4 regions of the Streptomyces sp. NPDC039424 genome follow, and region 2 is predicted to be linked to each of the others. Evidence: riboswitches for the same ligand, from Rfam matches in the RefSeq annotation. Region 2 holds a riboswitch; each other region holds the start of a gene.
What was found. A riboswitch is a leader RNA that binds a small molecule or an ion and turns the genes downstream of it on or off. The one in region 2 is predicted to bind cyclic di-AMP.
Positions count from the first base shown of each region.

Region 1 (7,182 bases), on a different contig from region 2:
TCGTACGAGTCGTCGGGCGGCGGGGTCTTCGTGCTGCGGCGGGCCATCGCTGCCGGCTCCTTTTTTCTGATCGCTCGCCTACGGGTGGCTGACGTCGGTGTCGGGAGGCCGAGCGTGCTCAACCCTTCGGGCCTCCGCGCGCTCGCCCTCCCGACACCGACGCGTCCCTTCGGCTCGCTCTTGCTGAAGCGATTGACGGGATCTGACGCGGACCATTGTGGACCGCGGCACTGACAGCGCGGGCCAGGACCCGGCGCAGGCGGCCCGGCCGGGCACCGGGAGGCGCCGAGGTGCGGCGTCCGCGGCGGCGCTGCCCGCAGGCTACGCGATCCGCTGTGGGCGTACGTCCCGCGGGAACTTCGCCCGGGATCGGCAGGCTTGCATACAGTGGCAGGACCGGCAGGAAAACCGCGGTTTCTCACGACCGCCTCCGCGATCGAAGGGACGTACATGCCCATGGGTCACACGACCACGGCCGAGGCAGGCTCCGGGGGCCTGAAAGCGACCGAGCACCGGCTGGCCAACGGTCTGCGCGTGGTGCTCTCCGAGGACCACCTGACCCCCGTCGCGGCGGTCTGCCTCTGGTACGACGTCGGCTCCCGCCACGAAGTCAAGGGGCGTACCGGTCTGGCTCACCTCTTCGAGCACCTGATGTTCCAGGGCTCCGGGCAGGTGAAGGGCAACGGCCACTTCGAGCTGGTGCAGGGCGCCGGCGGCTCGCTCAACGGCACCACCAGCTTCGAGCGCACCAACTACTTCGAGACCATGCCCACCCACCAGCTGGAGCTCGCCCTCTGGCTGGAGGCCGACCGCATGGGCTCGCTGCTCGCCGCCCTGGACGACGAGTCCATGGAGAACCAGCGGGACGTCGTCAAGAACGAGCGCCGCCAGCGCTACGACAACGTCCCGTACGGCACCGCCTTCGAGCGGCTGACCGCCCTCGCCTACCCGGAGGGCCACCCCTACCACCACACGCCGATCGGCTCCATGGCGGACCTGGACGCGGCCACGCTGGAGGACGCGCGCGCGTTCTTCCGCACCTACTACGCGCCGAACAACGCCGTCCTGTCCGTGGTCGGCGACATCGACCCCGAGCAGACCCTCGCCTGGATCGAGAAGTACTTCGGCTCGATCCCGGCGCACGACGGCAAGCCCGCGCCGCGCGACGGTTCGCTGCCCGAGGTGATCGGCGAGCAGCTGCGCGAGGTCGTCGTCGAGGAGGTCCCGGCGCGTGCCCTGATGGCCGCCTACCGGCTCCCCCACGACGGCACGCGCGCGTGCGACGCCGCCGACCTGGCGCTGACCGTCCTCGGCGGCGGTGAGTCCTCCCGCCTGTACAACCGGCTGGTGCGACGCGACCGTACGGCGGTGGCGGCCGGGTTCGGGCTGCTGCGGCTGGCCGGGGCGCCCTCCCTGGGGTGGCTGGACGTGAAGACCTCCGGCGACGTCGAGGTGCCGGTCATCGAGACCGCGATCGACGAGGAGCTCGCCCGGTTCGCCGCGGAGGGCCCCACGGCCGAGGAAATGGAGCGCGCCCAGGCCCAGTTGGAGCGCGAGTGGCTGGACCGGCTCGGCACGGTCTCCGGCCGCGCCGACGAACTGTGCCGGTACGCGGTCCTGTTCGGCGACCCGCAGCTCGCCCTCACCGCCGTCCAGCGCGTCCTGGCGGTGACCCCCGAGGAGGTCCAGGAGGTCGCCAAGGCCCGCCTGCGCCCCGACAACCGCGCGGTGCTCGTCTACGAGCCGGTGTCCGCCGAGTCCGCCGAGCACACCGAGGACGCCGATCCCCCCGAAGACCCGGAGGCCGAGGCCACCGTGGAAGCCGGCGACGAGAACGAGGAGGCGGCCAAGTGAGCGAGCTCACCGCGATGGAGTTCCACCCGCAGCCCCGGGCGGGCGAGGCCAGGCCCTGGGCGTTCCCGGCCCCGGAGCGCGGCGCGCTCGACAACGGCCTGACCCTGCTGCGCTGCCACCGCCCCGGCCAGCAGGTCGTCGCCGTCGAGGTGCTCCTGGACGCCCCCCTGGACGCCGAACCGGCCGGTTTCGACGGCGTCGCCACGATCATGGCGCGCGCCTTCTCCGAGGGCACCGACAAGCACTCCGCCGAGGAGTTCGCCGCCGAACTGGAGCGCTGCGGCGCCACCCTCGACGCGCACGCCGACCACCCCGGGGTGCGCATCAGCCTGGAGGTCCCGGCCTCCCGGCTCGGCAAGGCCCTCGGCCTGCTCGCCGACGCCCTCAGGGCGCCGGCGTTCGCCGACAGCGAGGTCGAGCGGCTGGTGCGCAACCGCCTCGACGAGATCCCGCACGAGCTGGCCAACCCCTCCCGCCGCGCCGCCAAGGAGCTGTCCAGGCAGCTCTTCCCGGCGACCTCGCGGATGTCCCGGCCGCGCCAGGGCACCGAGGACACGGTCGCCAAGATCGACTCGGCGGCCGTACGCGCCTTCTACGAGCGGCACGTGCGGCCCGCCACCGCCACCGCCGTGGTGGTCGGCGACCTCACCGGCATCGACCTGGACGCGCTGCTCGGTGACACCCTGGGCGCCTGGAAGGGCTCCGCGGCCCAGCCCCGGCCGGTGCCGCCGGTGACCGCCGACGACACCGGACGCGTCGTCATCGTCGACCGCCCGGGCGCCGTCCAGACGCAGCTGCTCATCGGCCGGGTCGGCTCCGACCGGCACGACCGGGTGTGGCCCGCCCAGGTGCTCGGCACCTACTGCCTCGGCGGCACCCTCACCTCCCGCCTGGACCGCGTCCTGCGCGAGGAGAAGGGCTACACCTACGGCGTGCGCTCGTTCGGGCAGGTCCTCCGGTCCGGCCCCGAGGGCAACGGCGCCTCGATGCTCGCCATCAGCGGCTCCGTGGACACCCCGAACACCGGCCCGGCGCTGGGCGACCTGTGGGCGGTGCTGCGCACGCTGGCCGCGCAGGGCCTCACCGACGCCGAGCGCGACGTGGCCGTGCAGAACCTCGTCGGGGTGGCGCCGCTGAAGTACGAGACGGCGGCGGCCGTGGCGAGCACGCTGGCCGACCAGGTCGAGCAGTACCTGCCCGACGACTACCAGGCGACGCTGTACCAGCAGCTCGCCGCGACCGGCACGGTGGAGGCCACCGCGGCGGTCGTGAACGCCTTCCCGGTCGACCGTCTGGTGACGATCCTGGTCGGGGACGCGGCCCAGATCAAGGAGCCGGTCGAGGCCCTCGGCATCGGTGAAGTGTCCGTGGTGTCCGCCGAGTAGCGGCACGCGCGCGTGGGGCCCTGGTGACCGACGGGATCACCAGGGCCCCTCTGGTTTCCCATGTCCCCCTGCGGGATGTCCGAATTGGGGCAGAGGTTGCCCGTCTGCCCTGTGGGATGCACTACAAAAGCCGTGATCCGTTTGAGGATTGAAAGCCGTCCCGCTTAGCGTCATGCGGGCTGTCCGTCAGGCACCGCGCCGCATCCGCGGCACCGGGCAGTCATCGCCGAGTCCCCGTACGGCGCGAGCCAGGGGAGCCGGGGACCCACCGTCCCTGGGGTGAATCGGACGCCCGCGCGCCCAGCGAGGGGGTCCGTAGGAGACCTTCCTGCTCCGAACCCGTCAGCTAACCCGGTAGGCGAGAAGGAAGGAAAGGATCAGCCACTTCATGGCGTTCACCCGCGCCACCGGGAAGCACCGTCGTCCCAGCCGGATGCACCGCACCACCGCCCGTGCGGCGGGCGTCGCCGCCCTCGCCACCACCGGCGCCATCGGCACCCTCGCCGCCCCGGCGCTCGCCGCGGAGCCCGAGCCCGCGCCCGAGCAGACCGCCCTCACCCCGGTCATCACCATCAGCGAGTCGATCCCCGAGCACATCGACGCCCAGGCCGCCGCCCAGAAGGAGGCCGCCGAGCTGAAGGCGGCCGAGGAGGCCGCGCGCAAGAAGGCCGCCGAGCAGGCGAAGAAGGCGCGCGAGGCGGCGGTGGAGGCCAAGGCGCGGGCGGCCCGCGCGGCCGAGCGCGAGCGGCTGAACGCCTTCACGGCGCCGATCGCCGGCTCCTACGTCTCCACCGGCTACGAGGCCAGCAGTTCCCTGTGGTCCTCCGGCTCCCACACCGGTATCGACTTCCACGCCGCGAGCGGCACCACCGTGCACGCGGTCGGCTCCGGCACCGTGGTGTCCACCGGCTGGGGCGGGGCGTACGGCAACCAGATCGTGATCAAGATGGCCGACGGCATGTACACCCAGTACGGCCACCTGTCGTCGATCGGCGTCTCGGTGGGCCAGAAGGTCACCCCGGGCCAGCAGATCGGCCTGTCCGGCGCCACCGGCAACGTCACCGGGCCGCACCTGCACTTCGAGGCCCGCACCACCCCGGAGTACGGCTCCGACGTCGACCCCGTCTCCTACCTCCGCAAGCACGGCGTGAACGTCTGACGAAGCACCGCGCACCCGTAGGAAGCCCCGGCCGCGCGCCGGGGCTTTCGCGGTTTCGGATGTCCCGCTGTCCAAAAAATATCCATGGATTCCGGCCCGCCATCGGAAATTCCCGCTCATTGCAATAGAGTCACGGAACACACGTCCATCGTCGACGTTTCACGGGGATTAAGGCGGAGGTCGGTCATGCGTATTCCGGCGCACTCGGTTTGCACGGCGATCCGGGACGACATCGTCGCCGGTGTCTACGAGCGCGGCAGCCGCCTCACCGAGGAGCTTCTCGCGCGCCGCTACGGCGTCTCGCGCGTCCCCGTCCGCGAGGCCCTGCGCACCCTGGAGGCCGAGGGCTTCGTGGTGACCCGGCGGCACGCGGGCGCGTGCGTCGCCGAACCGACCGAGCAGGAGGCCGCCGACCTGCTGGAGATGCGCATGCTGATGGAGCCGCTCGGCGCCGCCCGGGCCGCCCAGCGGCGTACCGAGGCGCATCTCAAGGTGCTGCGGGGCCTGGTCAGGCTGGGCCAGGAGCGGGCCCGCCGGGGCAACAGCGAGGACCTGCGCTCCCTGGGCGGCTGGTTCCACGAGACGCTCGCGCAGGCCTCCGGCAGCCAGGCCCTGACCTCCGTGCTCACCCAGTTGCGGCACAAGATCGCTTGGATGTACGCGGTGGAGGCCCCCGCCAGCCCGGTGGAGTCCTGGGCCGAGCACGGCGCCATCGTGGACGCGGTGGCGCGCGGCGACGGCGAGCGCGCGCGGACGATCACGGCGCTGCACACGGAGCGCGCCACGGCCGCGCACCGGCTGCGCTTCACCGGCGGCGCGGACCGCCCGGAACGTGTGAGGACTTCGCAACACCCCGTAAACATGTCGGGCGTGCGGCATTAACACGGGCGCCGTATACAAAGAGGAGTAATTCGGCGGCGGTGTATTTCTGCTGCCCGAATTTCCGCGCCCCCAGAATTTCCCGAAAAACGGCGGAGCCGCGCCGCCCGAAAGGGCAGGCGCGGCTCCGCTGTTCGGCGCGCTGACGCTCAGACGGTCTCGGGCAGTTCCTCGAGCCCCTCGGAGACCAGCTTCGCCAGACGGTCCAGGGCGGCGTCCGCACCCTCGGCGTCGGAGGCGAGGACGATCTCCTCGCCGCCCTGGGCGCCGAGGCCGAGGACGGCCAGCATGGAGGCCGCGTTGACCGGAGTGCCGCCGGCCTTGGCGATCGTCACCGGCACGCCTGCGGCCGTGGCGGCTCGGACGAAGATGGAGGCGGGGCGGGCGTGGAGGCCCTCGGCCCAGCCGACGTTGACGCGGCGCTCAGCCATGTGTTGCTGCCCTTCAGTTCTCAAAGTTGTCTAGACCAGTTTCCCATATCGTGAAGCATCCCCGGAAGGTCCTTCGTCCCGTCCGGGTGTGTCGTCGGATCGCGGCCTCGACCCGACGTCGTCCTCCACAGACTGCCTCGCGCCGTTGTCGGACGCGAGCCGTACTCTGGGGCCCATGCAGACCCCGGCGGACCGGCAGGACCGGCACAAGTACCCCGCCCACTGGGAGGCGGACGTGGTGCTGCGCGACGGCGGCACCGCGCGCATCCGGCCCATCACCGTTGATGACGCCGACCGGCTGGTCAGCTTCTACGAACAGGTCTCGGACGAGTCGAAGTACTACCGCTTCTTCGCGCCCTACCCGCGCCTGTCCGCCAAGGACGTCCACCGCTTCACGCACCACGACTTTGTGGACCGGGTGGGACTCGCGGCCACCATCGGCGGCGAGTTCATCGCCACCGTACGCTATGACCGCATCGGCACCGACGGCATGCCCGCCTCCGCACCCGCCGACGAGGCCGAGGTCGCCTTCCTCGTGCAGGACGCCCACCAGGGCCGCGGGGTCGCCTCCGCCCTCCTCGAACACGTCGCGGCCGTCGCCCGCGAGCGCGGCATCCGCCGCTTCGCCGCCGAGGTGCTCCCCGCCAACAGCAAGATGATCAAGGTGTTCACCGACGCCGGGTACACCCAGCAGCGCAGCTTCGAGGACGGCGTCGTACGCCTGGAGTTCGACCTCGAACCCACCGACCGCTCGCTCGCCGTGCAGCGCGCGCGGGAACAGCGCGCCGAGGCCCGGTCGGTACGGCGGCTGCTGGTCCCGGGCTCGGTCGCCGTGGTCGGCGTCGGCCGCACGCCCGGGGGCGTGGGACGCGGCATCCTCGGCAACATCAGGGACGCCGGCTTCACCGGCACCCTCCACGCCGTGAACAAGGCCTTCCCCGAGGACCTGAAGGAGATCGACCAGGTGCCCGCGCACCGCTCGGTGCGGGACATCGACGGCCCCGTGGACCTGGCCGTCGTCGCCCTGCCCGCCGAGCGCGTGCCCGAGGCGGTCGCCGAGTGCGGCGAGCACGGGGTGCAGGGGCTCGTGGTGGTCTCCGCCGGGTACGCGGAGGCCGGGCCCGAGGGGCGCGAGCGGCAGCGCGCACTCGTGCGGCAGGCGCGCACCTACGGCATGCGGATCATCGGGCCGAACGCCTTCGGGATCATCAACACCTCCGAGGACGTGCGGCTCAACGCCTCCCTGGCCCCCGAGATGCCGCGCCCCGGCCGCATCGGGCTGTTCGCCCAGTCCGGTGCCATCGGCATCGCGCTGCTGTCCCGGCTGCACCGCCGCGGGGGAGGGGTCACCGGGGTCACGGGCGTCTCCACCTTCGTGTCGTCCGGCAACCGGGCGGACGTCTCCGGCAACGACGTCCTGCAGTACTGGTACGACGACCCCGACACCGATGTCGCCCTCATGTACCTGGAGTCC
Region 1 covers NZ_JBVKAI010000001.1:935,603-942,784, reverse strand. The annotation lists gene ACZ7L0_RS04305 (DNA gyrase/topoisomerase IV subunit A) at 1-47, opposite strand, end outside; gene ACZ7L0_RS04300 (M16 family metallopeptidase) at 451-1,854, shown strand; gene ACZ7L0_RS04295 (M16 family metallopeptidase) at 1,851-3,239, shown strand; cyclic di-AMP (ydaO/yuaA leader) riboswitch at 3,454-3,614, shown strand; gene ACZ7L0_RS04290 (M23 family metallopeptidase) at 3,628-4,398, shown strand; gene ACZ7L0_RS04285 (GntR family transcriptional regulator) at 4,585-5,280, shown strand; gene ACZ7L0_RS04280 (HPr family phosphocarrier protein) at 5,427-5,708, opposite strand; gene ACZ7L0_RS04275 (bifunctional acetate--CoA ligase family protein/GNAT family N-acetyltransferase) at 5,884-7,182, shown strand, end outside.
Region 1: another riboswitch for cyclic di-AMP. It lies ahead of ACZ7L0_RS04290 (M23 family metallopeptidase); the one in region 2 lies ahead of ACZ7L0_RS25595 (C40 family peptidase).

Region 2 (7,182 bases):
GGCTCGCCACCCGCAACGGCTCGGTGCGCGCGGCGGCCCTCGGCGCGGCACGGCTGCGCGCCGGGACGGTCAACGGAGACATCGACCTCGACTGCGCCACCGCACCGGCCGAGGTCACCGCGACCACCACCAACGGCTCGGTCCGGGTCTCGGTGCCGCACGACGCCCCCGGCTACCGGGTCAGCGCGACCACCGCCAACGGCCGCCCGTCCGTCACGGTTCCCACGGCGCGCGCGGCCGACGGCCACCGCATGACGCTGACCACCGTCAACGGTGACGTCACCGTCCGCCCCGGGTGACCGGACTCAGTGCGGGAAGGCCCGCGGCGGGCGCTGGCGGGGCAGTTCCTCGCGGAACCGCTCGATGACCGAGCTGATCTGCCGCATCAGCGCCGTGCCCTCCAGCCGGTCGAGGTAGAGGTTGCGGCGGGCGAGACCGGGCGCGTCCACGCAGAAGTACAGCGCCATCAGAGGGTTGACGAACAACTCGCTGTCCCTGGTCCGTTCGGTGAACCGCACATCCCCGAAGCCGCCGCTCACGGCCGCCGCGACGGACCCGTTGACGATGCTGGGATGGCTCGCGGTGCGCCGCTGGGCGTGTGCCACCGCGTCGAGGTAGAGGGTCCCCTCGCGACTCTCGCGCGGCAGCGAGAACGCCCCCAGATACGCGCCCTCGCGCTCCAGGGCGGCCAGGTTCTCCAGGACCAGCGAGTGGTTCACGCCGTGGTACGCGTCCACCCCGAAGCCGAGGCAGGCCACCAGCCGGTGCGGGACCTCGTCCAGGCCGTTGACGGCGGCCAGGCTGGCCATGTCCTCCTCCGGGGTGCCCAGCCCGTGCTCGTCGCCGCGCATCAGGATGTCGGTCCCGCCGTCCACCAGCACCACGGCGTCCACCCCGCCCAGGTGGGCGAGCAGGCTCCGGTAGGCGGCCCGCAGCGGCTCGACACCGGTGCGCGCGAAGGCGTACACGGTCGCGGGCAGGCCCTGCTCCGCGAGCCACTCGGCGAGGGTGCGCTCGGGGAAGTAGTCGCCGCGCAGCGGGGTGTCCGGGCGTACGGCGGCGACGTCCTGCTCGACCCACACGTCCAGGTCCAGGCCGTACAGGTCGGCGAAGGACAGACTGGCCAGATGCACCTCCGCCCCGGCCGCCCGCAGCGCGAGCGCCAGGGGGAGACCGGCATAGACGTCGAAGCCGCCGCCCGCACCGGCGACGAGCACCCGCCGCGCGTCGCGCAGGCGGGTGAAGAAGGCGGGTTCACGGAGGGAGAGCACCGCAGGACGCTAACAGACCCCGTGCCCGGGCCTGTTGGGGTGCGCGGCGACGATGTTCCCCCCCCGCGAGCGCATTCGAGCTTGGGGGAGTGGCAACCGACGACAACGCCGCAGACGGGCGTGCCAAGCCCCGCGTCTGCGGCATGATCCGCCGGGCAGGCCCTAAGACCTACCGGGCGGGGAGAGGCTCCCCGCCGCTCACGCGCCGCTCTCCCGCAGCATGTCCTCGCGCTCGACGATCTTCACGCGCTCGCGGCCCTGCGGCTCGCCCAGTGCCTTCTCGGCGGCGTCCAGGCGGTACCAGCCCTCCCAGGTGGTGAAGCGGACGTTCCGCTCGGCGAGGAAGGCGTCCACGGCCTCCGGCGCGGGGGCGGCGGGGGTGTGCAGACGACCGGCGGCGAAGTCGTCCAGGAGGTTGGCCACCGTCTCGTTGGCGTCGCCCTTGGTGTGGCCGATCAGGCCCACGGGGCCGCGCCGGATCCAGCCGGTGACGTACGTGGACTGCAGGTGGGCGCCGCTCTCCTCGATGACCCGACCGCCCTCGTCCGGGACGGTGCCCGACTCCAGGTCCCACGGCAGCTTGGGCAGCTTCTCGGACAGGTAGCCGACGGCGCGGTAGACCGCGGAGACGTCCCAGTCCTTGAACTCACCGGTGCCCTTGACATTGCCGGTGCCGTCGAGGGCGGTGCGCTCGGTGCGCAGGCCGACGACCTTGCCGTCCTCGCCGAGGACCTCCGACGGGGACTCGAAGAAGTGCAGGAACAGCTTGTGCGGCCGGTCGCCGGCGTCCCGGATCGCCCAGTTCTCCAGCGTCTTGGCGACCATGTCGGCCTGCTTGTTGCCGCGCCGGGTCTCGATCGAGCCCTCGTCGTAGTCGATGTCCTCGGGGTCGACGATGACCTCGATGTTGGGGGAGTGGTCCAGCTCCCTGAGCTCCATCGGGCTGAACTTGGCCTGGGCCGGGCCGCGGCGGCCGAAGACGTGGATCTCCAGGGCCTTGTTGGCCTTCAGGCCCTCGTAGACGTTCGCCGGGATCTCGGTCGGCAGCAGCTCGTCCGCCGTCTTGGCCAGGATCCGGGCCACGTCGAGCGCGACGTTGCCGACGCCGAGGACGGCGACCTTCTCGGCCTCGAGCGGCCAGGTGCGCGGCACGTCCGGGTGGCCGTCGTACCAGGACACGAAATCGGCGGCGCCGTAGGAGCCGTCGAGGTCGATGCCGGGTATCGGCAGCGCCCGGTCGGCCGTCGCCCCGGTGGAGAAGATCACGGCGTCGTAGAAGGCGCGCAGGTCGTCGAGGCTGATGTCGGTCGGGTAGTCGACGTTCCCGAAGAGCCGGATCTGCGGCTTGTCGAGCACCTGGTGCAGGGCCGTGATGATGCCCTTGATGCGCGGGTGGTCGGGGGCGACGCCGTAGCGGATCAGGCCGAACGGGGCGGGCATCCGCTCGAAGAGGTCGATGGACACGCCGGGCTCGGCCGCCACCTCGGACTTGAGCAGGGCGTCGGCGGCGTAGATTCCGGCCGGGCCGGCTCCGACGATGGCTACCCGCAGCGGGCGCGGCATGATCAGGTTCCCTTCGAGCGATGACAGGCGACTCGATCGGGAAGCCTAAACTAAGGCAGTCCTAACTTAGTACGCGGGTCCGCTCTATGAGCTCATAAGCCGATCTTATGCCCACCCGTGTCATGGACACCGGTCATGGGCATGTCCGACCCTTGCCTCGGGGCGCGGCCCGGCCCGCCCCGGACGAGCCACCGACCGGGACCGAGGGGTGACAGGGTGGGGGAGCACGGGGCGACGACCGTCGGGGTGACCGGCGGCAGCGGATTCGTCGGCAGCCATCTGGTGCGGCGGCTGCTGAAGCGCGGCTACCGGGTGCACACCACCGTGCGCGGGATCGCGCGTCCCGAGAAGGTGCGGCCCCTGCGGGAGCTGCAGGAGGCGTTCCCCGGGCGACTGACCCTGTTCGAGGCGGACCTGCTGCGCGAGGGCTCCTTCGACGAGGCCCTGCGCGGCTGCGCGGTCGTCTTCCATGTGGCGTCGCCGTTCCTCATGCCGGAGAAGATCAAGGACGGCCGCCGGGACGTGGTGGAACCGGCCGTGCTCGGCACCCGCAACGTGCTGGCGGCGGTGGAGCGCGCGCCCAGCGTGCACACCCTGGTGTTCACCTCCACGGTGGGCGCGGTCTTCGGCGACTACGCCGACGTGCTCGCCATGGACGGCCAGGTGCTGTCGGAGAGGTACTTCAACACCACCAGCACGGTGGAGAACAACCCCTACCACTACGCGAAGACCGCGGCGGAGCGCACCGCCTGGGAGGCCGAGAAGGCGCAGGACCGCTGGCGGATGGTGTCCGTCAACCCCGGCCTGGTCCTGGGCCCCTCGTTCACTCCCGCGTCCGAGTCCGGCAGCCTGTTCCTGCTCGACGAGCTGTTCAAGGGCTACTTCTGCTACGGCGCACCGGACTTCAGCTTCACTACGGCGGACGTACGGGACGTGGCCGACGCGCACATCCTGGCGGCGGAGAACCCGGCGGCCAGGGGCCGCTACATCGTCGCGGCCGAGACGATGACGTCCTTCCACGAGATGTCCCGCATCATCCGCGCCCGCCATCCGCGCGACCTGCGACTGCCCCGCACCGCGCTCCCGCACTGGCCGGTGCGCGTCCTGGGTCCGGCCTTCGGCCTCACCCAGGACTACATCCGCAAACACCTCGGCATCCGATTCCGCGTGGACAACAGCCGGAGCGTGCGCGAACTGGGCCTCACCTACCGCCCGGTCGAGGAGACCCTGCTGGACCACTACGAGAGCCGGCGCGGCCGGCCTCACGCCGGCCGTACGACCCGGTGAATCGCCGACTCCCCGGCGCCGTACACCGACTCCTCGCGGATGTACGCGCCCGGGCCCGGTGCGTGGATCATCATGCCGTTGCCGACGTAGAGGCCGACGTGCCTGTCGTCGTCGAAGAAGAACACGAGATCTCCGGCCTGCGCGTCGCTCAGCGCGAGCGGCATGCCCGCGTCCGCCTGCTGCTGCGCGGACCGGGGCAGCGTCACGCCCGCGACGCGCCAGGCGGCCTGGATCAGACTGGAGCAGTCGTACGACTCCGGTCCGGTCGCACCCCAGACACAGGGCCGCCCGATCTGCGCCCGGGCGAAGGCGATCGCCTTCGCTGCCTTGCCGTCGTACGGGGACTGGGGGGCGGGGGCGATGACAGGGGCGGGAGCGGCCAATGATCCGGTGTCGGTCAGGGGGGCGGCGGGGAAGGTCCCGGTGTTCGTGAGCGGGTTGGGGGCGGCGAAGGATCCGGTCTCGGTCAAGGGGGCCGCGGCGGCGAAGGACCCGGTGTCCGTGAGCGGGTTGGGGACCGCGAAGGATCCGGAGCTCGTGAGCGGCTCGGGGACGGCGAAGGTCCCGGTACCGGTCAGGGGGGCCGCGGCGGGGAAGGAGCCCGTGTCGGTCAGGGGGGCCGCGGCGGCGAACGACCCGGTGTCCGTCAGGGGGTTGGGGACGGCGAAGGTCCCAGTGTTGGTCAGCGGGTTGGGGACCGCGAAGGTCCCGGTGTTGGCGACGGGGTTGGGGACTGCGAAGGATCCGGTGTCGGTGACCGGGTTGGGGACTGCGAAGGATCCGGTGTCGGTGACCGGGTCGGGGACTGCGAAGGTCCCGGTGTTGGCGACGGGGTTGGGGACCGCGAAGGTCCCGGTGTTCGTCAGCGGGTTGGGAACGGCGAACGTGCCGGTGTCGGTCAGGGGGGCCGTGGCGGTGGGGAAGGAGCCGGTGCCCGTCAGGGGGCCGGAGGTGAGGGCTCCCGCGGCGCGCCAGGCGGTCTCGGCCGGTCGCGGTGGTTCGAGGGCCAGGGGCTGCGAGGCCGGCTGGGCGGTGCGCCGGGACAGCAGCTCGCGGGCCTCGGCCAGCTTCCGCTGGTTGCGGCTCTTGGCGGTCGCCGGGCTGGAAGGCTCCCGCTCGGTGGCGGGGCCCGGGAGGGCCTTGGGCGGCTCCAGCTCGCGCCGTGCCTCCGACGCGGCGGGCAGCGCGGCGACGGGCCGGGCGGTGAGCTCCGCGACGGCCCGGCCGGCCGCCGGCCCGGCGGTCAGCTCCGGAAGCGGCTCACGGCCGAGCAGACCGGCCGCCGGCCGCTCCGCGGAGCGGCCCGGCGCCGGGCGTTTCGGCGCCCGGTCGGCCGGCAGCGCGGCGGGCACGGTCGGCCCCAGCTTGGCGCGCGCGCCGTCGAACCACTGCCGGGGGACACCGTCGAGGCCGGAACCGGAGCGCCCTCCCGTCCCGTTGAGCGCGGAGAAGGGGCGGGTGCGATTCCCCGAGGTCATCGCACGGGTCGCGTTGTAGTTCCCGGTGGCGTTCTCGGCCTGGTCGTAGAGGGTGTCGATTCGCTGCCGAACCTCGTCGCGGCTTTCGCGCGCCATGGGGGACGTACTCCTTCCGTGCTCCGCCTACCGGGTTAGCTGTCGGGTTCGGGCGGTCGATGGTGGAAGGCATGCCCTACGGCCCTTGCCCTGTCGGGCGGTTGGGCCGATTCACCCCAAGTTTCGGTGGGTCCCCGGCTCCGGCTGCCACGCTGGAAGGACCGGACTCGGCGGAGGCCACGCGGCCCGGCGGGGTTCGCCGGGGGGAGCCGTGCGGCCTGGGCGTAAACCTAACGAACATGTGTGGCTGGTGTGAAGGTTGAAGCGCGGAATGTCCGATACGTAATTGTGATATTCATCTTGATGGTCATGATCATCTGGTGAAGAGGGTGCACGAGGGGGTAAAGACGGCACGAACTCCCGCCTCACAGCCGCATGATGACCAGCGCGGTGTCGTCGGTCGCACCCTCCCGCGGCAGCAACTCCCGCAGGACGGCGTCGGCGAGATCCTCCGGGTCGGCGTCCCGGTGCCGTACGAGGACGTCGGCGAGGTGGGCCAGCCCGGCGTCGATGTCCTCGTGCCGCCGCTCGATCAGGCCGTCGGTGTACAGGACGAGGGTGGCCCCGTGGTCGAAGGCGGTGTGCGCCTCGGGCCGGGGCCGGGGGTCCGGCCGCGCGTCCAGCGGGGGATCGGTGGCGCGGTCGAGGAACTCCACGCTCCCGTCGGCATGGAGCAGCACGGGCGGCGGATGCCCCGCGCTGCTGTACGACAGGTTGCGCCGGTCGAAGTCGATGAAGGCCGCCACGGCCGTGGCCGACTCCGCCCCGTCGACCACATGGGCGTACTCCCCCAGGGCGTTCAGGGCCTGCGCGGGCCCCTCGGCGACCCGGCAGGCGGCGCTGAGCGCGCTGCGCAGCTGACCCATCACACAGGCGGCCCGCAGACCGTGCCCGACCACGTCGCCGACCGACAGGCCGATGCAGTCACCGCCGACCCGGTCGACCAGGTCGTACCAGTCGCCGCACACGTTCAGCGCGCTCACCGCGGGCTGGTACCGCACGGCGGCCCGGCGGCGCCCCACCTGCCGGCGGTCGGGGAGCATCGCCTCCTGGAGGGCGAGCGCCACCTCCCGGTCCCGGGCCTGGGCCCGGCGCAGCCGTTCGTTCAGCTCCTGCAGTTCCCGGGCCCGCCGGTACAGCTCGGCCTCGAGCACCCGGGTCCGGTCGCTGTCGCCGCGGTTGCGAGCCCGGATGAGTTCGGTGACCTCCTCGACCCGGTGCACCAGCAGCACCACCGTCCCGTCCGGGCCGAACACCGGCGCGTTGACGGGGCTCCAGTAGCGCTCCTCCCAGTGTCCGGGCCGGTCGGTGAGCTCGACGTCGTACCGCTGGAGGGCCATCGTGTCCCGCTCGCCGGTGGCCAGTACCCGGCGCAGGGAGGCCGCCAGGTTCCGCATACCGGTCGCGGCGGGCTCGTTGGGGTTGTCCGGGAACACGTCGAACAGGTAACGGCCCACGACCTCCGCGCGCCTGCGCCCGGCCATCCG
Region 2 covers NZ_JBVKAI010000011.1:13,952-21,133, reverse strand. The annotation lists gene ACZ7L0_RS25615 (DUF4097 family beta strand repeat-containing protein) at 1-299, shown strand, start outside; gene ACZ7L0_RS25610 (DUF1152 domain-containing protein) at 306-1,271, opposite strand; gene ACZ7L0_RS25605 (FAD-dependent oxidoreductase) at 1,470-2,834, opposite strand; gene ACZ7L0_RS25600 (NAD-dependent epimerase/dehydratase family protein) at 3,051-4,121, shown strand; gene ACZ7L0_RS25595 (C40 family peptidase) at 4,097-5,695, opposite strand; cyclic di-AMP (ydaO/yuaA leader) riboswitch at 5,704-5,878, opposite strand; gene ACZ7L0_RS25590 (PP2C family protein-serine/threonine phosphatase) at 6,061-7,182, opposite strand, start outside.

Region 3 (7,182 bases), on a different contig from region 2:
TCCAGGTCGAGGCGACGAAGCTGGGCGACAAGCTCGGCACGGACCCCACCCAGCCCGCGTTCTGGAAGGCCCTGTCCGCCGCGTCCGCGGAGCTCCACGTCGACCTCAACCCGCGCTACGGCACCTGGGACGTGCAGAAGAGCAGCCGGGTCGACGCGAAGACGCCGTGGGTACGGGAGGTCACGGCGAGCGGGACGCAGCAGACGGCGTAAGCCGGTCGCGTCGCACGGGTCGCACCGCACAGGTCAGTCCCCAGCAAGTCATACGAACCGATCATCGCCCCTGTCCTGTGGACAACCCGCGAGGTCGGCGGCGGGTGTGCGTTACGTTCGAAGCGTGAACACCACCAGCCTCGAAGACGCCCAGGTACCGGGCCCGGACGCGGCCCCGGGCCGGATCGTCCTGCTCACCACCAGCCACCGTGTCGCGCCCGGCCTGCTGTCCTGGCCCGCCTGGCAGGCACTGCGCGCCGCCGACCGCGTGCTGTGCGCGGACGGCGCGCATCCGCAGCTGCCGTATCTGCGTGAGGCGGGTATAGCGGTGGACGAGGCGTCCCCGACGGCTCAGGAACTCGTCGACACCTGCGCTGGTGGCCACACGGTGGTGGTCGTGGCGACGGGCGAGGGCGAACCGGCCCTCACGGACGGCCTGGCCCGCCTCGCAGGCACCGGCCGGATCAGCATGCCGGAACTGGAGCTGCTGCCCGCCTCCTACGACCTGCCCGGCGCCCGCCTCCTCGACCTCGTCCAGGTCATGGACCGCATCCGCGCCGAGTGCCCCTGGTCCTCCCGGCAGACCCACGAGGGCCTGGCCAAGTACGGCATCGAGGAGGCGTACGAACTCGTCGAGGCGATCGAGGAGGGCGACCGCGAGGAACTGCGCGAGGAACTGGGGGACGTGCTCCTCCAGGTCGTCTTCCACGCCCGCATAGCCGAGGAGGACACGGAGGCCCCCTTCTCCATCGACGACGTGGCGGGCGGCATCGTCGCCAAGCTCATCCACCGCCACCCGCACGTCTTCGGCGACGAGACCGCCGAGACCCCCGAGGAGGTCAAGGAGCACTGGCTGCGCACCAAGGCGGTCGAGAAGCAGCGCACCTCGGTGACCGAGGGCATCCCCCTCGGCCAGCCCGGCCTCGCGCTCGCCGCCAAGCTCGCCTCCCGCGTGCGCACGGCCGGCCTGGAGGTGCCCCTGCCCCAGGGCGAGGGCATCGGCTACCACCTGCTCGACCTCGCCATACGCGCCGAGGCGGACGGGGTCGACCCGGAGGCGGCCCTGCGGGCGGCGGCGCGGGCCTACCGGGACGCGGTGCGGGCCGCCGAGGGGTGGACGCCCGGGGCGCAGGCTCCGGATACCGTCGGGGAGTGACCGACCAGCCCGCCGCCAAGCCGCCCGCGCCCGACCTCTTCACCTGGGAGTTCGCGAGCGACCCCTATCCCGCCTACGCCTGGCTGCGCGAGCACGCCCCGGTGCACAGGACACGACTGCCCAGCGGAGTGGAGGCATGGCTGGTCACCCGTTACGCCGACGCCAAGCAGGCCCTCGCCGACCAGCGGCTCAGCAAGAACCCGGCGCACCACGACGAGCCCGCGCACGCCAAGGGCAAGACCGGGATCCCGGGTGAGCGCAAGGCCGAGCTGATGACCCATCTCCTCAACATCGACCCGCCGGACCACACCAGGCTCCGCCGGCTGGTCAGCAAGGCCTTCACCCCGCGCCGGGTCGCCGAGTTCACCTCCCGTGTCCAGGAGCTCACCGATCACCTCATCGACCAGTTCGCCGCCAGGGGAAGCGCCGACCTCATCCACGAGTTCGCCTTCCCGCTCCCCATCTACGCCATCTGCGACATGCTCGGCGTCCCGCGCGAGGACCAGGACGACTTCCGGGACTGGGCGGGGATGATGATCCGTCACGGGGGCGGGCCGCGCGGCGGGGTGGCGCGGTCGGTCAAGAAGATGCGGGGCTATCTCGCCGAACTCATCCACCGCAAACGGGAGGCGCTGCCCGCCGAACCCACCCCGGGCGAGGACCTCATCTCCGGGCTGATCCGCGCCTCCGACCACGGTGAGCACCTCACCGAGAACGAGGCCGCCGCCATGGCGTTCATCCTCCTGTTCGCGGGTTTCGAGACCACCGTCAATCTCATCGGCAACGGCACCTACGCCCTGCTCACCCACCCCGAGCAGCGAACCCGCCTCCAGAGGTCCCTCGCCGAGGGGGAACGCGAACTCCTGGAGACCGGCGTCGAGGAACTCCTGCGCTACGACGGCCCGGTGGAACTGGCCACCTGGCGGTTCGCCACCCGGCCGCTCACCATCGGCGGACAGGACATCGCAGCCGGCGACCCCGTCCTCGTCGTACTCGCCGCCGCGGACCGGGATCCGCAGCGGTTCGCGGACCCGGACGTCCTGGACCTCGGACGCCGTGACAATCAGCACCTGGGATACGGCCACGGCATCCACTACTGCCTCGGCGCCCCCCTCGCCCGGCTGGAGGGCCAGACCGCGCTCGCCACCCTCCTCACCCGCCTTCCCGACCTCCGACTCGCGGTGGATCCGGCCGATTTGCGCTGGCGTGGGGGACTCATCATGCGTGGACTGCGTACGTTGCCCGTGGAGTTCACCCCCGTCCGGTAATCGACCGGAACCGGACCTTCCGCTGACATGAAGGTGACACGCGCTCAAGTCTGTGATCTTCACGTGATCTGCGCGGCATTAACTTGTGACAAGTGATCGTCAGCCGATACGTTCACCGGCAGCGCGGCGCCTCACCGCAGCCGCCGCGCTGGTCACTGCTGTCTTGCGAAAGGTCACCGCATGCTCTCCGGGAACGGTCGACACCGTCGCCCCCGTCAGGCTCCGGCTCTCCTCGTCGCGGCCGGCGTGACCGGCTCCGCCATCGCCATCCCGCTCCTCGGCGCCACCGCCGCGAACGCGGCCGACGGGACCACATGGGACAAGGTGGCCGAGTGCGAGAGCGGCGGCTCCTGGAGCGCCAGCACCGGCAACGGGTACTACGGCGGCCTGCAGCTCTCCCAGGACGACTGGGACGCGCACGGTGGACTGGAGTACGCCACCAGCCCCGACCAGGCCAGCCGCTCGCAGCAGATCGCGGTCGCCGAGAAGATCCTCGACGACAAGGGCACCACCCCCTGGGCCACCTGCGCCCTGCTCTCCGGACTCACCTCGGACTCCGGTTCGGTCGATGTGGACACCGGCGTCGGGGACTCCGATTCATCCGATTCCGGCAACTCCTCCGGTTCTTCCAATTCCTCCGGTTCGTCTGACTCTTCGAAGCCTTCGGACTCCTCGTCCGGATCATCCGGTAAGTCCGGTTCGGGCTCGTCGTCCGACTCGTCCTCCAGTGCCTCCCCGTCGCCGAGCGCGGGCAAGGGCAGTGGTGCCGATGCCAAGGACGGCTCCTCCGATGCCACCGAGTCGGACAAGTCGGCATCTTCTGACTCCGGAGGCACTCAGGGGAGTGGCGACTCCTCCACGACTGCCCCCGAAGCCGACGACTCGGACAATTCATGGCAGACCGGGGGTTCTTGGAGTCTTGTCGACACCGGGGCCGTCAATAGTGGCCGCCATCGGGGCGACAGTGCGGACGAAAGCGTGACAAACGGTCAAACCGCCGCTTCTTCCGGCCGTCACGCCGCACGCGGCTACACCGTCCACTCCGGTGACACCCTCGCCTCCATCGCCGACTCCCTTGACCTCGAGGGCGGATGGCGGGTGCTCTACGATGCCAACAAGGACGCCATCGGCACCGACCCGAACAACATCGCCCCCGGTCAGACCCTCGAAGTTGGTACCGAAACGGGCGAAAAGTAGGCGGAGTTGGCGCCCCACTTCACACCCAATGTCCTGTTTGGTGAAAGTGTGGGATGAGTCTCAGAAGCCCTGATCGTCTTTGAAATTCCGTCGGCCGCGTGTCTACGGTCGTGACCGCTCGTCACCACGAGCCCCGGCTGCCGCAACGCCGAATCCTGCCAGTGGCCGCCCGGGAACAGTCGTCGCGTAAAGCGCCGTAGGCAGGAGCGGGGGACCCAAGGTAAGCGCCGGGCCCGGGAGTTCAGACGACCGGGAACGGCTTGGGGTGAAGCCGCGCCTCGCACGAGAACCACGCGAGGTGCGGCCGGGCAACTCAACCGGCCCGAACCCGACAGCTCACCTCGCAGGCGTCGGTGAGGGGATCGATCCATGCTGTTTTCCAGCAAGGGCAAGCACCGCCGTCCGTCCAAGGCCGTCCGCGCCATCGCCGTCGCCGGTGTCACCGGCGCCGCCGTCGCCGCCCCGCTGATGGCGGCCGGCAACGCCTCCGCCGCCACCGCCTCCGAGTGGGACACCGTGGCCCAGTGCGAGTCCGGCGGCAACTGGTCCATCAACACCGGCAACGGCTACTACGGCGGTCTGCAGTTCTCCGCCTCCACCTGGGCCGCGTACGGCGGCACCCAGTACGCCCCGCAGGCCAACCAGGCCTCCAAGGCCCAGCAGATAGCCGTCGCCGAGAAGGTCCTCGCCGCCCAGGGCAAGGGCGCCTGGCCGGTCTGCGGCAAGGGCCTGTCCAGCGCCGCGTACACCGGCTCCTCCGCCGGGTCGAGCAACAGCTCCTCGAACTCCTCCAGCTCCTCGGACTCCGCGGGCTCCACCACCACCCGCTCGACCGACCAGCAGGCCGCCTCCCGCTCCAGCGAGCGTCCGGCCGCGAGCAAGACCGTCACCACCCCGACCGGCAAGAAGGTCAAGAAGGGCGACGGCGAGTACAAGGTCGTCGCCGGTGACACCCTCAGCTCGATCGCCCAGAAGCAGAACGTCGCGGGCGGCTGGCAGAAGCTGTTCGAGCTGAACAAGGACATCGTCGAGGACGCCAACCTCATCTACCCGGGCCAGCAGCTGCACCTGAAGTGACACGCTGCTTGTAGCCGAACCACAGCGCCCTCCTAGGCGGGGCCTCCACAGTGGAGGCCTCGTGAGGGTCACCCCCCGTCCCCACGGGCTCCCCGCCCCGGTGCGTCCTCCCCCGTACGCACCGGGGCGGGGTTTTTTCTGCGCCCCCTTTGTTCCGTCAGGGAACAATGTGTACCGTCAGCCTGTCGTCACCGTGTCCACGGGACGGTCGGTCGGCTGCCGACGCCCCGGGGACGGTTAGGCTCTAGTCGCAAGGCACACCAGCCCCGCACTTCCAGCGTCACATCCAAGAAGGAGATGCTCGTGCCGTCCATCGACGTCGTCGTAGCCCGGGAAATCCTGGACTCCCGAGGCAACCCCACGGTCGAGGTCGAGGTCGGCCTCGACGACGGCAGCACCGGTCGTGCCGCCGTCCCCTCCGGCGCCTCCACGGGCGCCTTCGAGGCCATCGAGCTCCGCGACGGTGACCCCAACCGCTACCAGGGCAAGGGCGTCGAGAAGGCCGTCCTCGCCGTCATCGAGCAGATCGGCCCCGAGCTGGTCGGCTACGACGCCACCGAGCAGCGCCTGATCGACCAGGCGATGTTCGACCTGGACGCCACCGACAACAAGGGCTCCCTCGGCGCCAACGCGATCCTCGGCGTCTCGCTCGCCGTCGCCCACGCCGCCTCCGAGGCCAGCGACCTCCCCCTCTTCCGCTACCTGGGCGGCCCGAACGCGCACCTGCTGCCGGTGCCGATGATGAACATCCTGAACGGCGGCTCGCACGCCGACTCCAACGTGGACATCCAGGAGTTCATGATCGCCCCGATCGGCGCGGAGTCCTTCTCCGAGGCGCTGCGCTGGGGCACCGAGGTCTACCACACCCTGAAGAAGGTCCTGAAGGGCAAGGGCCTGTCCACCGGCCTCGGCGACGAGGGCGGCTTCGCCCCGAACCTCGGCTCCAACCGTGAGGCCCTCGACCTCATCCTCGAGGCCATCAAGGAAGCCGGCTACGCGCCGGGCGAGCAGATCGCGCTCGCGCTCGATGTCGCCGCGTCCGAGTTCTACAAGGACGGCAAGTACGAGTTCGAGGGCAAGTCCCGCTCGGCCGCCGAGATGACCGAGTACTACGAGGAGCTCGTGGCGGCCTACCCGCTCGTCTCCATCGAGGACCCGCTGTTCGAGGACGACTGGGCCGGCTGGAAGGTCATCACCGACAAGCTCGGTGACAAGGTCCAGCTCGTCGGCGACGACCTGTTCGTCACCAACCCCGAGCGCCTCGCCCGCGGCATCGAGGAGGGCACCGCCAACGCCCTGCTCGTCAAGGTCAACCAGATCGGCTCGCTCACCGAGACCCTGGACGCCGTCGAGCTCGCCCAGCGCAACGGCTTCAAGTGCATGATGTCGCACCGCTCCGGCGAGACCGAGGACGTCACCATCGCCGACCTGGCCGTCGCCACCAACTGCGGCCAGATCAAGACCGGCGCCCCGGCCCGCTCCGAGCGCGTCGCCAAGTACAACCAGCTGCTGCGCATCGAGGAGATCCTCGACGACGCGGCGGTGTACGCGGGGCGCAGCGCGTTCCCCCGGTTTCGCTCCGCGAACCAGTAGGCACAGCGCTCCGCGAACCAGTGGGCATGGCAAGGGCTGAGCCGCAAAGCCGTAAATAGGCAAGGCCTAGCCAGTCGTACGTACGTCCCCGTACCCGGTCCCGTACCGTGTCCGGGGACGTACGCACGTAGGAAGCACGCAGGGGAGGCGGAGAGCCAGATGGCCGCGAAGGAACGGGACCGTTTCTCCACCGCGACCAGGATCCGGCTGCTCGGCGAGCAGACCGCGGCCCGGGTCTACCGCTCCCAGACCAAACGGCAGGCCCACCGCTCCCGGCTGACCAGCCGGGCCGCGCTGCTCGCGCTCGTGGTCTGCTCGCTGGTGGTGGCGCTGGCCTACCCGATGCGGCAGTACGTCTCCCAGCGCGCCCAGATCGCCGACCTGCAGCGGGAGAAGCAGCAGGCCAGGGAGCGGGTCGAGCAGCTGCGCGACCTCAAGGCGCGGTGGCAGGACGACGCGTACGCCGAGCAGCAGATCCGGCGGCGGCTGCACTACGTGATGCCGGGGGAGACCGGATACATCGTGGTCGACCCGAACGCGGCCAAGCCGGCCCGCGCCGACCTGGGGGCGGCGGACCGCCCCTGGTACGCGAACGTCTGGGACGGTGTCGACAAGTCCGACGCCTCCGACCAGTGAACCGACAGAGAGACTTTCGTACAGGCATGGAAACGCCCCCGCC
Region 3 covers NZ_JBVKAI010000010.1:199,304-206,485, forward strand. The annotation lists gene ACZ7L0_RS25075 (SurA N-terminal domain-containing protein) at 1-212, shown strand, start outside; gene ACZ7L0_RS25080 (nucleoside triphosphate pyrophosphohydrolase) at 337-1,368, shown strand; gene ACZ7L0_RS25085 (cytochrome P450 family protein) at 1,365-2,636, shown strand; gene ACZ7L0_RS25090 (transglycosylase family protein) at 2,817-3,833, shown strand; cyclic di-AMP (ydaO/yuaA leader) riboswitch at 4,016-4,198, shown strand; gene ACZ7L0_RS25095 (transglycosylase family protein) at 4,203-4,910, shown strand; gene eno (phosphopyruvate hydratase) at 5,214-6,503, shown strand; gene ACZ7L0_RS25105 (FtsB family cell division protein) at 6,663-7,139, shown strand; gene ACZ7L0_RS25110 (DUF501 domain-containing protein) at 7,166-7,182, shown strand, end outside.
Region 3: another riboswitch for cyclic di-AMP. It lies ahead of ACZ7L0_RS25095 (transglycosylase family protein); the one in region 2 lies ahead of ACZ7L0_RS25595 (C40 family peptidase).

Region 4 (7,182 bases), on a different contig from region 2:
GTGCGTGGCCAAGGCCCTGTCCGGCGGCTATGTCCCGGTCGGCGCCACCCTCGGCAAGGACTGGATCTTCAAGAAGGTCTACTCGTCCATGGACCGGGTGCTGGTCCACTCGGCGAGCTTCGGCGCCAACGCCCAGGCGATGGCCGCCGGGCTCGCCGTGCTGTCCGTCATGGAGAACGAGCAGATCGTCGCGAACGCCCGCGCCACGGGGGAGCGGCTGAAGTCGCGGCTCGCGGCCCTGACCGACAGGTACGAACTGCTCGCCGACGTGCGCGGCCGGGGCCTGATGATCGGCATCGAGTTCGGCAGGCCGAAGTCCCTGAAGCTGCGCAGCCGCTGGACCATGCTGCAGGCCGCCCGCAAGGGACTGTTCGCGCAGATGGTGGTCGTCCCGCTGCTCCAGCGCCACCGGATCCTCACCCAGGTCTCCGGCGACCACCTGGAGGTGATCAAGCTGATTCCGCCGCTGGTCATCGGCGAGCGGGAGGTGGACCGGTTCGTGGACGCCTTCACCGCCGTGATGGACGACGCGCACAGCGGCGGCGGCCTGATGTGGGACTTCGGCAAGACGCTGATCAAGCAGGCGGTGGCCAACCGCTGACCTCACCGCCAGGGGTTTGCCTCTGAGGCAAGAAATTTGCCACTGGGGCAAACCTGCGGCTTCATGGAGGCATGAGCTCCTCCGCAGCCGAGCACCCGCCCGAGCACGGACCAGGGCCGTCGGACGGGCCGGTCACCGAGCTGCCCGCCGTCGCGCCCCGACTCCGCGCGCTGCGCCGCCGCACCGGCCTCACCCTGGAGGCGGCGGCCCGCGCCGCCGGACTGTCGCCCGCCCACCTCTCCCGGCTGGAGACCGGGCAGCGCCAGCCCTCGCTGCCGATGCTGCTCGCACTGGCCCGCACCTACGGTACGACAGTCTCGGACCTGCTCGGTGAGACGGTCGCCGAGCGGGACGCGATCGTGCGCGCCGCCGACATGGAACCGACCCGGGCGGGCGGCTGGACCTACTGGCCGGCCGGCGCGCCCGGCCGCGGGATGCAGGCGCTGCGCGTCCGCGTGCCGTACGGCTCGCAGGGCGACATCGTGCGCGTGCACCCCGGCGAGGAGTGGCTGTACGTCCTCAAGGGGCGGCTCAGGCTGCGCCTCGGGGACGCCGCGCACCTGCTCGCGCCCGGCGACAGCGCGCACTTCGACTCGCTGACCCCGCACCGCCTCGCCGCCGAGGACCACGACGGGGTCGAGCTCCTCTTCGTCCACACCCTGCTGCAGAGCCCCACGGCCACCCTGTGCCTGGGCCCCCTCAATGGAGAGACGCCATGAGCAACCTGGAGGACAAGTTCCCCCGCGCCCTGTGGGTCCGGCTGATCATCTACATCGCCGTCGGCCACCTCTTCGCCGCCTTCCTCTACCTGCTGTTCGCGGTCGGCGCCAAGGGATGACACCCCGCGGGGGCGCGGCCGGGGTCAGTCGAGCAGCCGCTCCCGCAGCCGCCCGCGGATCTCCGGCGTGACTCCCAGCCCCTGCTCCAGGTAGGCGTCCACGCCGCCCCACGTCTCCTCGACGGTCTCCATCGCCGCCGCCAGGTACTCGGCGCGTGCGTCGAACAGCGGACCGAGCAGCTCCATGACCTCGGGGGAGTAGGCCGAGTCGGAACTGCCGCTGCGGCGCACCTTGTAGCGGCGGTGCTTGGCGTTCGACTCCAGGTAGTCGGCCAGGATCGCGTCCCGCTCCACGCCCAGCGCGAGCAGGGTGACGGCTATGGACAGGCCCGCACGGTCCTTGCCCGCCGCACAGTGCATCAGGGCGGGGACGCTGTCCTCGGCGAGGGCGTGCAGCACCCGGGAGTGCTCGGCGGTGCGCTCCTTCACGATCCTGCGGTAGGAGGCGATCATCCGGTTCGCCGCCTTGCCGTCGGACAGGAGCGCGCGCAACTGGTCGAGATCGCCGTCGCGGACCATCGCCCAGAACTCCGCGCCGTCCGCCGGGTCGCTCAGCGGCAGGTTCACATTCCGCACACCGGGCAGCTCGACGTCCGGCCCCTCCAGCCTCTTGTCGGCCGCGTTGCGGAAGTCGAAGACCGTGTGCAGCCCCAGGGAGGCGAGGAACGCCGCGTCCTCCTCGGTCGCGTGCGCGAGGTGACCGCTGCGGAACAGCACCCCGTGCCGCACCCGCCGTCCGTCCCTCGTGGGCAGACCGCCCACGTCCCGGAAATTGCGCACTCCGGTCAGCTCCGGCTCGGTCGACGGGACCTGCTGCGTCACGTGGGCTCCTCACGGTCGCTCCCGCCGTCGCGGCTCGTCGGCGGGCCCGCCGTCGACCATACGACATTGGTTTTCCCGGGCAATGAGTTGTCCACAGGCGTTGCCTCGGAGGCCGTGAGCCGTCGATGATGTTGGTGCTTGAGCGGATCTGTTGCCACTTGTGAGGGCTCGATGGTGGACATCGCCGAAAACGGTCGTACATGGCTCCTGACGGGGCCCACCAGCGGTTACGCGCTGCACCTCACCGAGGAGCACGAACTGCTCCACCTGCACTGGGGCCCGCGCATCGCGCTCGCCGACGCCGAGGCGCTCGCCGAGCACCCGCTGCCGGGCTACTGGCCCTTCGAGTCCCCGCTCGACGGCCGCGAGGAGTACCCGGTCGAGGGCGGCCCCCGCTTCGTCAGGCCCGCCCTGTCCGTGCGCACCGAGGAGCGGCGCGGCACCGAGTGGACCTTCGAGGCGTACGACGCCGACGGCGACGAACTCCGGCTCCGCTTCCGGGACGCGGGGCTCGCGATCACCCTGCACTACCGGATGCGCGGGGACGTCGTCGAGCGCTGGGTGAGCGTCGGCAACGAGGGGGACGCGCGCGTGGAGCTGCTGCGCGCCGACGCCGCCACCTGGACGCTGCCCGACCGGGACGGCTGGCGGCTGTCCCAGCTGCACGGCCGCTGGGCCGCCGAGTCCCGGCTGGCGCGCGCGCCGCTCACCTACGGCGACAAGGTCATCGGCAGCCGCCGCGGCCACACCGGCCACCAGCACCTGCCCTGGGTCGCGCTCGACACCGACGCCACCGAGGAGCGCGGGGAGGTCTACGGCTGCGCCCTGGGCTGGTCGGGGTCCTGGCGGATCGCGGTCGCCCAACTCCCCGACGCGCGCGTGCAGATCACCGGGGGCGCGGGCTACGACGACTCCGGCCTGCTGGCGCTGGCGCCCGGGGAGTCGTACACCACGCCCGTCTTCGCGGGCCTGTGGAGCGACGGCGGCTTCGGCGGCGCCAGCCGCACCTGGCACGCCTACCAGCGGGCGTACGTCATCCCGGACGCGGACCGGGACCGGCCCGTGCTGTTCAACTCCTGGGAGGCCACCAACTTCGACATCTCCGAGGACCAGCAGGCCACCCTCGCCCGGCGCGCCGCCGCGATCGGCGTGGAGCTCTTCGTGGTCGACGACGGCTGGTTCGGCGCCCGCACCAGCGACCGGGCCGGACTCGGCGACTGGACGCCCAACCCCGAGCGCTTCCCGGGCGGCCTCAAGCCGCTCGCGGACTACGTGCACGCCCTCGGCATGCAGTTCGGCATCTGGGTCGAGCCCGAGATGGTCAACCCCGACAGTGAGCTGTACCGCGCCCACCCCGACTGGGTGCAGTTCCAACCGGGACGAAAGCGGACGGAATTCCGCAATCAGCTCGTCCTCAACCTGGCCCGTGAGGACGTCCAGGAGTACCTCTGGCGGCAACTCGACGGTCTCCTGTCCAACGCCCCGGTCGACTACGTGAAGTGGGACTTCAACCGCTGCTTCACCGACGCGGGCTGGCCCGGCGAGCCGTACCCGCAGCGGCTGTGGGTGGACCACGTCCACGCCCTGTACGCGCTGCTCGACCGGCTGCGGGCGGCCCACCCGGGCGTGGCCTTCGAGTCCTGCTCGGGCGGCGGCGGCCGGATCGACCTCGGCGTGATGAGCCGTACGGACCAGGTGTGGACCTCCGACAACACCGACCCGCTGGACCGGCTCGCCATCCAGCACGGCTTCAGCCAGATCCACCCCGCGCGGACCATGGCCGCCTGGGTCACCGACAGTCCGAACACCCAGCTCAACGGCCGGGTCAGCACCCTGCGCTTCCGCTTCGTCAGCGCCATGGCCGGAGTCCTCGGCGTCGGCGGCGACCTCTCCGAGTGGACCGAGGAGGAGCTCACCGAGGCCCGGGAGTGGGTGGAGCTCTACAAGGAGATCCGTCCGGTCGTGCAGCGCGGCGAGCTCTACCGGCTGCGGCCCCCGGAGGGCGGGCTGAGCGCGTTGCAGTACGTCCTCGGGGACGAGGCGGTCGTCCTCGCCTGGCTCCAGGCACAGCGGTACGGCGAGCCGGTCCCGGCGCTGAGGCTCAGCGGCCTCGACCCCACGGCAGCGTACGAATGCCGCGAAACGGGCGAAGTTCACCGGGGTGCCGTCCTGCTGCACCACGGACTGCGCACCGGACTGCGCGGTGACTTCGATGCGACGGTTGTCCGTCTGCGTCGCATCTGAGTCTTCTGCCTGAATTAGCCCCTTCATCACAACTCGCCATGTAATAGCGGGACATGGGGGACGGGTGGGTGAGGAGCGTCATAGTGGTGACCGAGCGTCGCGCGTCATGTCCACGTAATTCGCAGGGTTTTCCTGGGAATTGAGGGCGCGAAGCCAGGGGGAATTCACGGAGGGTGACCGGGAATTCCCATAACGGATCAAGCGAAACACGGACAGAGGGAACCATCCGCTTGTCCCTGTGTGTCCTGCTCGCTTACGTTCGCCACCACTCCGGACGGACCGCCGAATCCTGCCGCCGCCCGGAACCCGCACACACTCACCCGTGCCCGGCAGGAGCGGGGGACCCACCAGGCACGACTGCCTGTTCCGGTCTCCGGAACAGGCTAGGGGTGAAGCCGCGCACCGCGCGGCCGGGCATCTCCAGCCCGAACCCGACAGCTCACCTCGCAGGCGCCGGAGAGGAACCCGTCATGCCCGCGAAGGGTAAGCACCGCCGTCCCAAGAACCGGCGTTTCACCCGCTCGATCGCCGTGGCCGGAACCGGCGGCGCCGCGCTGGCCCTGCCCCTCATGGGTGCCACCGGCGCCCATGCCGCCACCCCCGCCAAGGACTCGGCTCCCGAAAAGGCCGTCCAGGCCGTGCCGGTGGCCGAGAAGAAGACCTCCACCGCGCAGTCGGAAGTGCGCACCTACACGGTGAAGGCCGGCGACTACCTCTCCAGGATCGCCGACGAGCAGCACGTCAGCGGCGGCTGGCACCGGCTCTACGAGGACAACCGCGAGGCCGTCGGCAGCGACCCCTCACTGATCCACCCCGGCCTGAAGCTGAGCCTCGGCAAGAAGGCCGCGCCGACGAGCACCGAGTCCTCCGCTTCCACCGGCTCTTCGACCGCCTCGCGGGCCAAGTCGCCGTCCAAGCCCTCGTCGAAGCCGTCGGTGAAGTCCGACTCGCAGTCGGCGTCGCAGACCCGGTCCCGGTCGTCGTCCGGCGCCGCCACCGGCTTCACCCTCCCCGTGGCGAGCGCCGCCGTCGGCACCGGCTACCACGTGGCGGGCAGCATGTGGTCCAGCGGCTACCACACGGGCGTCGACTTCGTGGTCCCGACCGGCACCCCGCTCAAGGCCGTGGGCGCGGGCACGGTCGTCTCCGCGGGCTGGGGCGGCGCCTACGGCAACCAGGTCGTGATCAAGCTCGCCGACGGCTACTACGCCCAGTACGGCCACCTCTCCGCGCTCTCCGTCTCGGCCGGGCAGACCGTCTCCGCGGGCCAGCAGGTCGGCCTCTCCGGCGCGACCGGCAACGTGACCGGCCCGCACCTGCACTTCGAGATCCGCACCACGCCGAACTACGGCTCCGACGTGGACCCGGTCGCCTACCTGCGCTCGCACGGCGTCGCCGTCGCCTGACAGGCGGGCCATCAAGGCCACCGAAGGCCGGACCCCTGATCCCCGGGTCCGGCCTTCGGTGTGCCGACCGTCGGACCGTGGGAGCCATTTCCGGATCACCGGCTTCCGGGTGTGGCGTATTCCCGGATGACGCTTATTGGGGCAGTGGCTTATCTCACCGACCGTCAACCCCGTATTACGGTCGCGTAGGTCACATCGGAAGGTGAATCATGGTCCGACGTGGCAGACGATTCGAAGAATGACAACAGATCAGTGATCGGGTCGTACGTGGCGGTGGGGGACAGCTTCACCGAGGGCGTGGGCGACCCCGGCCCCGACGGGGCGTTCGTCGGCTGGGCCGACCGGTTCGCGGTACTGCTCGCGGACCGGCGGCCCGAGGGCGACTTCCGGTACGCGAACCTCGCGGTGCGCGGCAAACTGCTCGACCAGATCGTGGAGCACCAGGTCCCGCGGGCCGTCGAACTCGCCCCGGACCTGGTGTCCTTCTGCGCGGGCGGCAACGACATCATCCGGCCCGGCACCGACCCCGACGAGGTGGCCGAGCGCTTCGAGCGGTCGGTGGCGCGGCTCGTCTCCGTCGCCGGTACGGTCCTGGTGACGACCGGCTTCGACACCCGCGGTGTGCCCGTGCTCAAGCATCTGCGCGGCAAGATCGCCACGTACAACGGGCACGTCCGGGCCATCGCCGACCGGTACGGCTGTCCCGTGCTCGACCTGTGGTCCCTCAAGACGATCCAGGACCGGCGCGCCTGGGACCACGACCGGCTCCATCTCTCGCCCGACGGACACACGCGCGTGGCCCTGCGCGCCGGCCAGGTCCTCGGACTGGAGGTCCCGGCCGACCCGGAGCAGCCCTGGCCCCCGCTCCCGCCCCGCGGCACGCTCGACGTCCGCCGCGACGACGTCCACTGGGCCCGCGAGTACCTGGTCCCGTGGATCGGCCGCCGTCTGCGCGGCGAGTCCTCCGGTGACCATGTGACGGCCAAGGGGGCACTGTCCCCGGACGACATCAGGATGCGGATCGGAGTGGTGGCCTGAGCGGGTCCCCTCCGGGGGTCCGGCGTCTGTGCGTTCCCCGCCGACGGGGGGCGGGGAACGCACTCGGCCGGACGTGACCGGCCCAACGTGGGCCGCACCCGGTCACCCGCTCACCTCAGTCCTCCGCCACTGCCTCGCGGTCCAGGCCCAGTTCGCGGGCCAGTGCCTCGTCCACCCAGCGCTGGGCCCGGGAGCGGGGCACCGCGCCCGCGTACGAGGTCAGTTGGACGGCG
Region 4 covers NZ_JBVKAI010000001.1:233,135-240,316, reverse strand. The annotation lists gene ACZ7L0_RS01190 (aspartate aminotransferase family protein) at 1-601, shown strand, start outside; gene ACZ7L0_RS01185 (helix-turn-helix domain-containing protein) at 673-1,320, shown strand; gene ACZ7L0_RS01180 (DUF6126 family protein) at 1,317-1,439, shown strand; gene ACZ7L0_RS01175 (tyrosine-protein phosphatase) at 1,464-2,261, opposite strand; gene ACZ7L0_RS01170 (alpha-galactosidase) at 2,433-4,505, shown strand; cyclic di-AMP (ydaO/yuaA leader) riboswitch at 4,813-4,971, shown strand; gene ACZ7L0_RS01165 (M23 family metallopeptidase) at 4,976-5,911, shown strand; gene ACZ7L0_RS01160 (SGNH/GDSL hydrolase family protein) at 6,164-6,949, shown strand; gene ACZ7L0_RS01155 (TetR/AcrR family transcriptional regulator) at 7,065-7,182, opposite strand, start outside.
Region 4: another riboswitch for cyclic di-AMP. It lies ahead of ACZ7L0_RS01165 (M23 family metallopeptidase); the one in region 2 lies ahead of ACZ7L0_RS25595 (C40 family peptidase).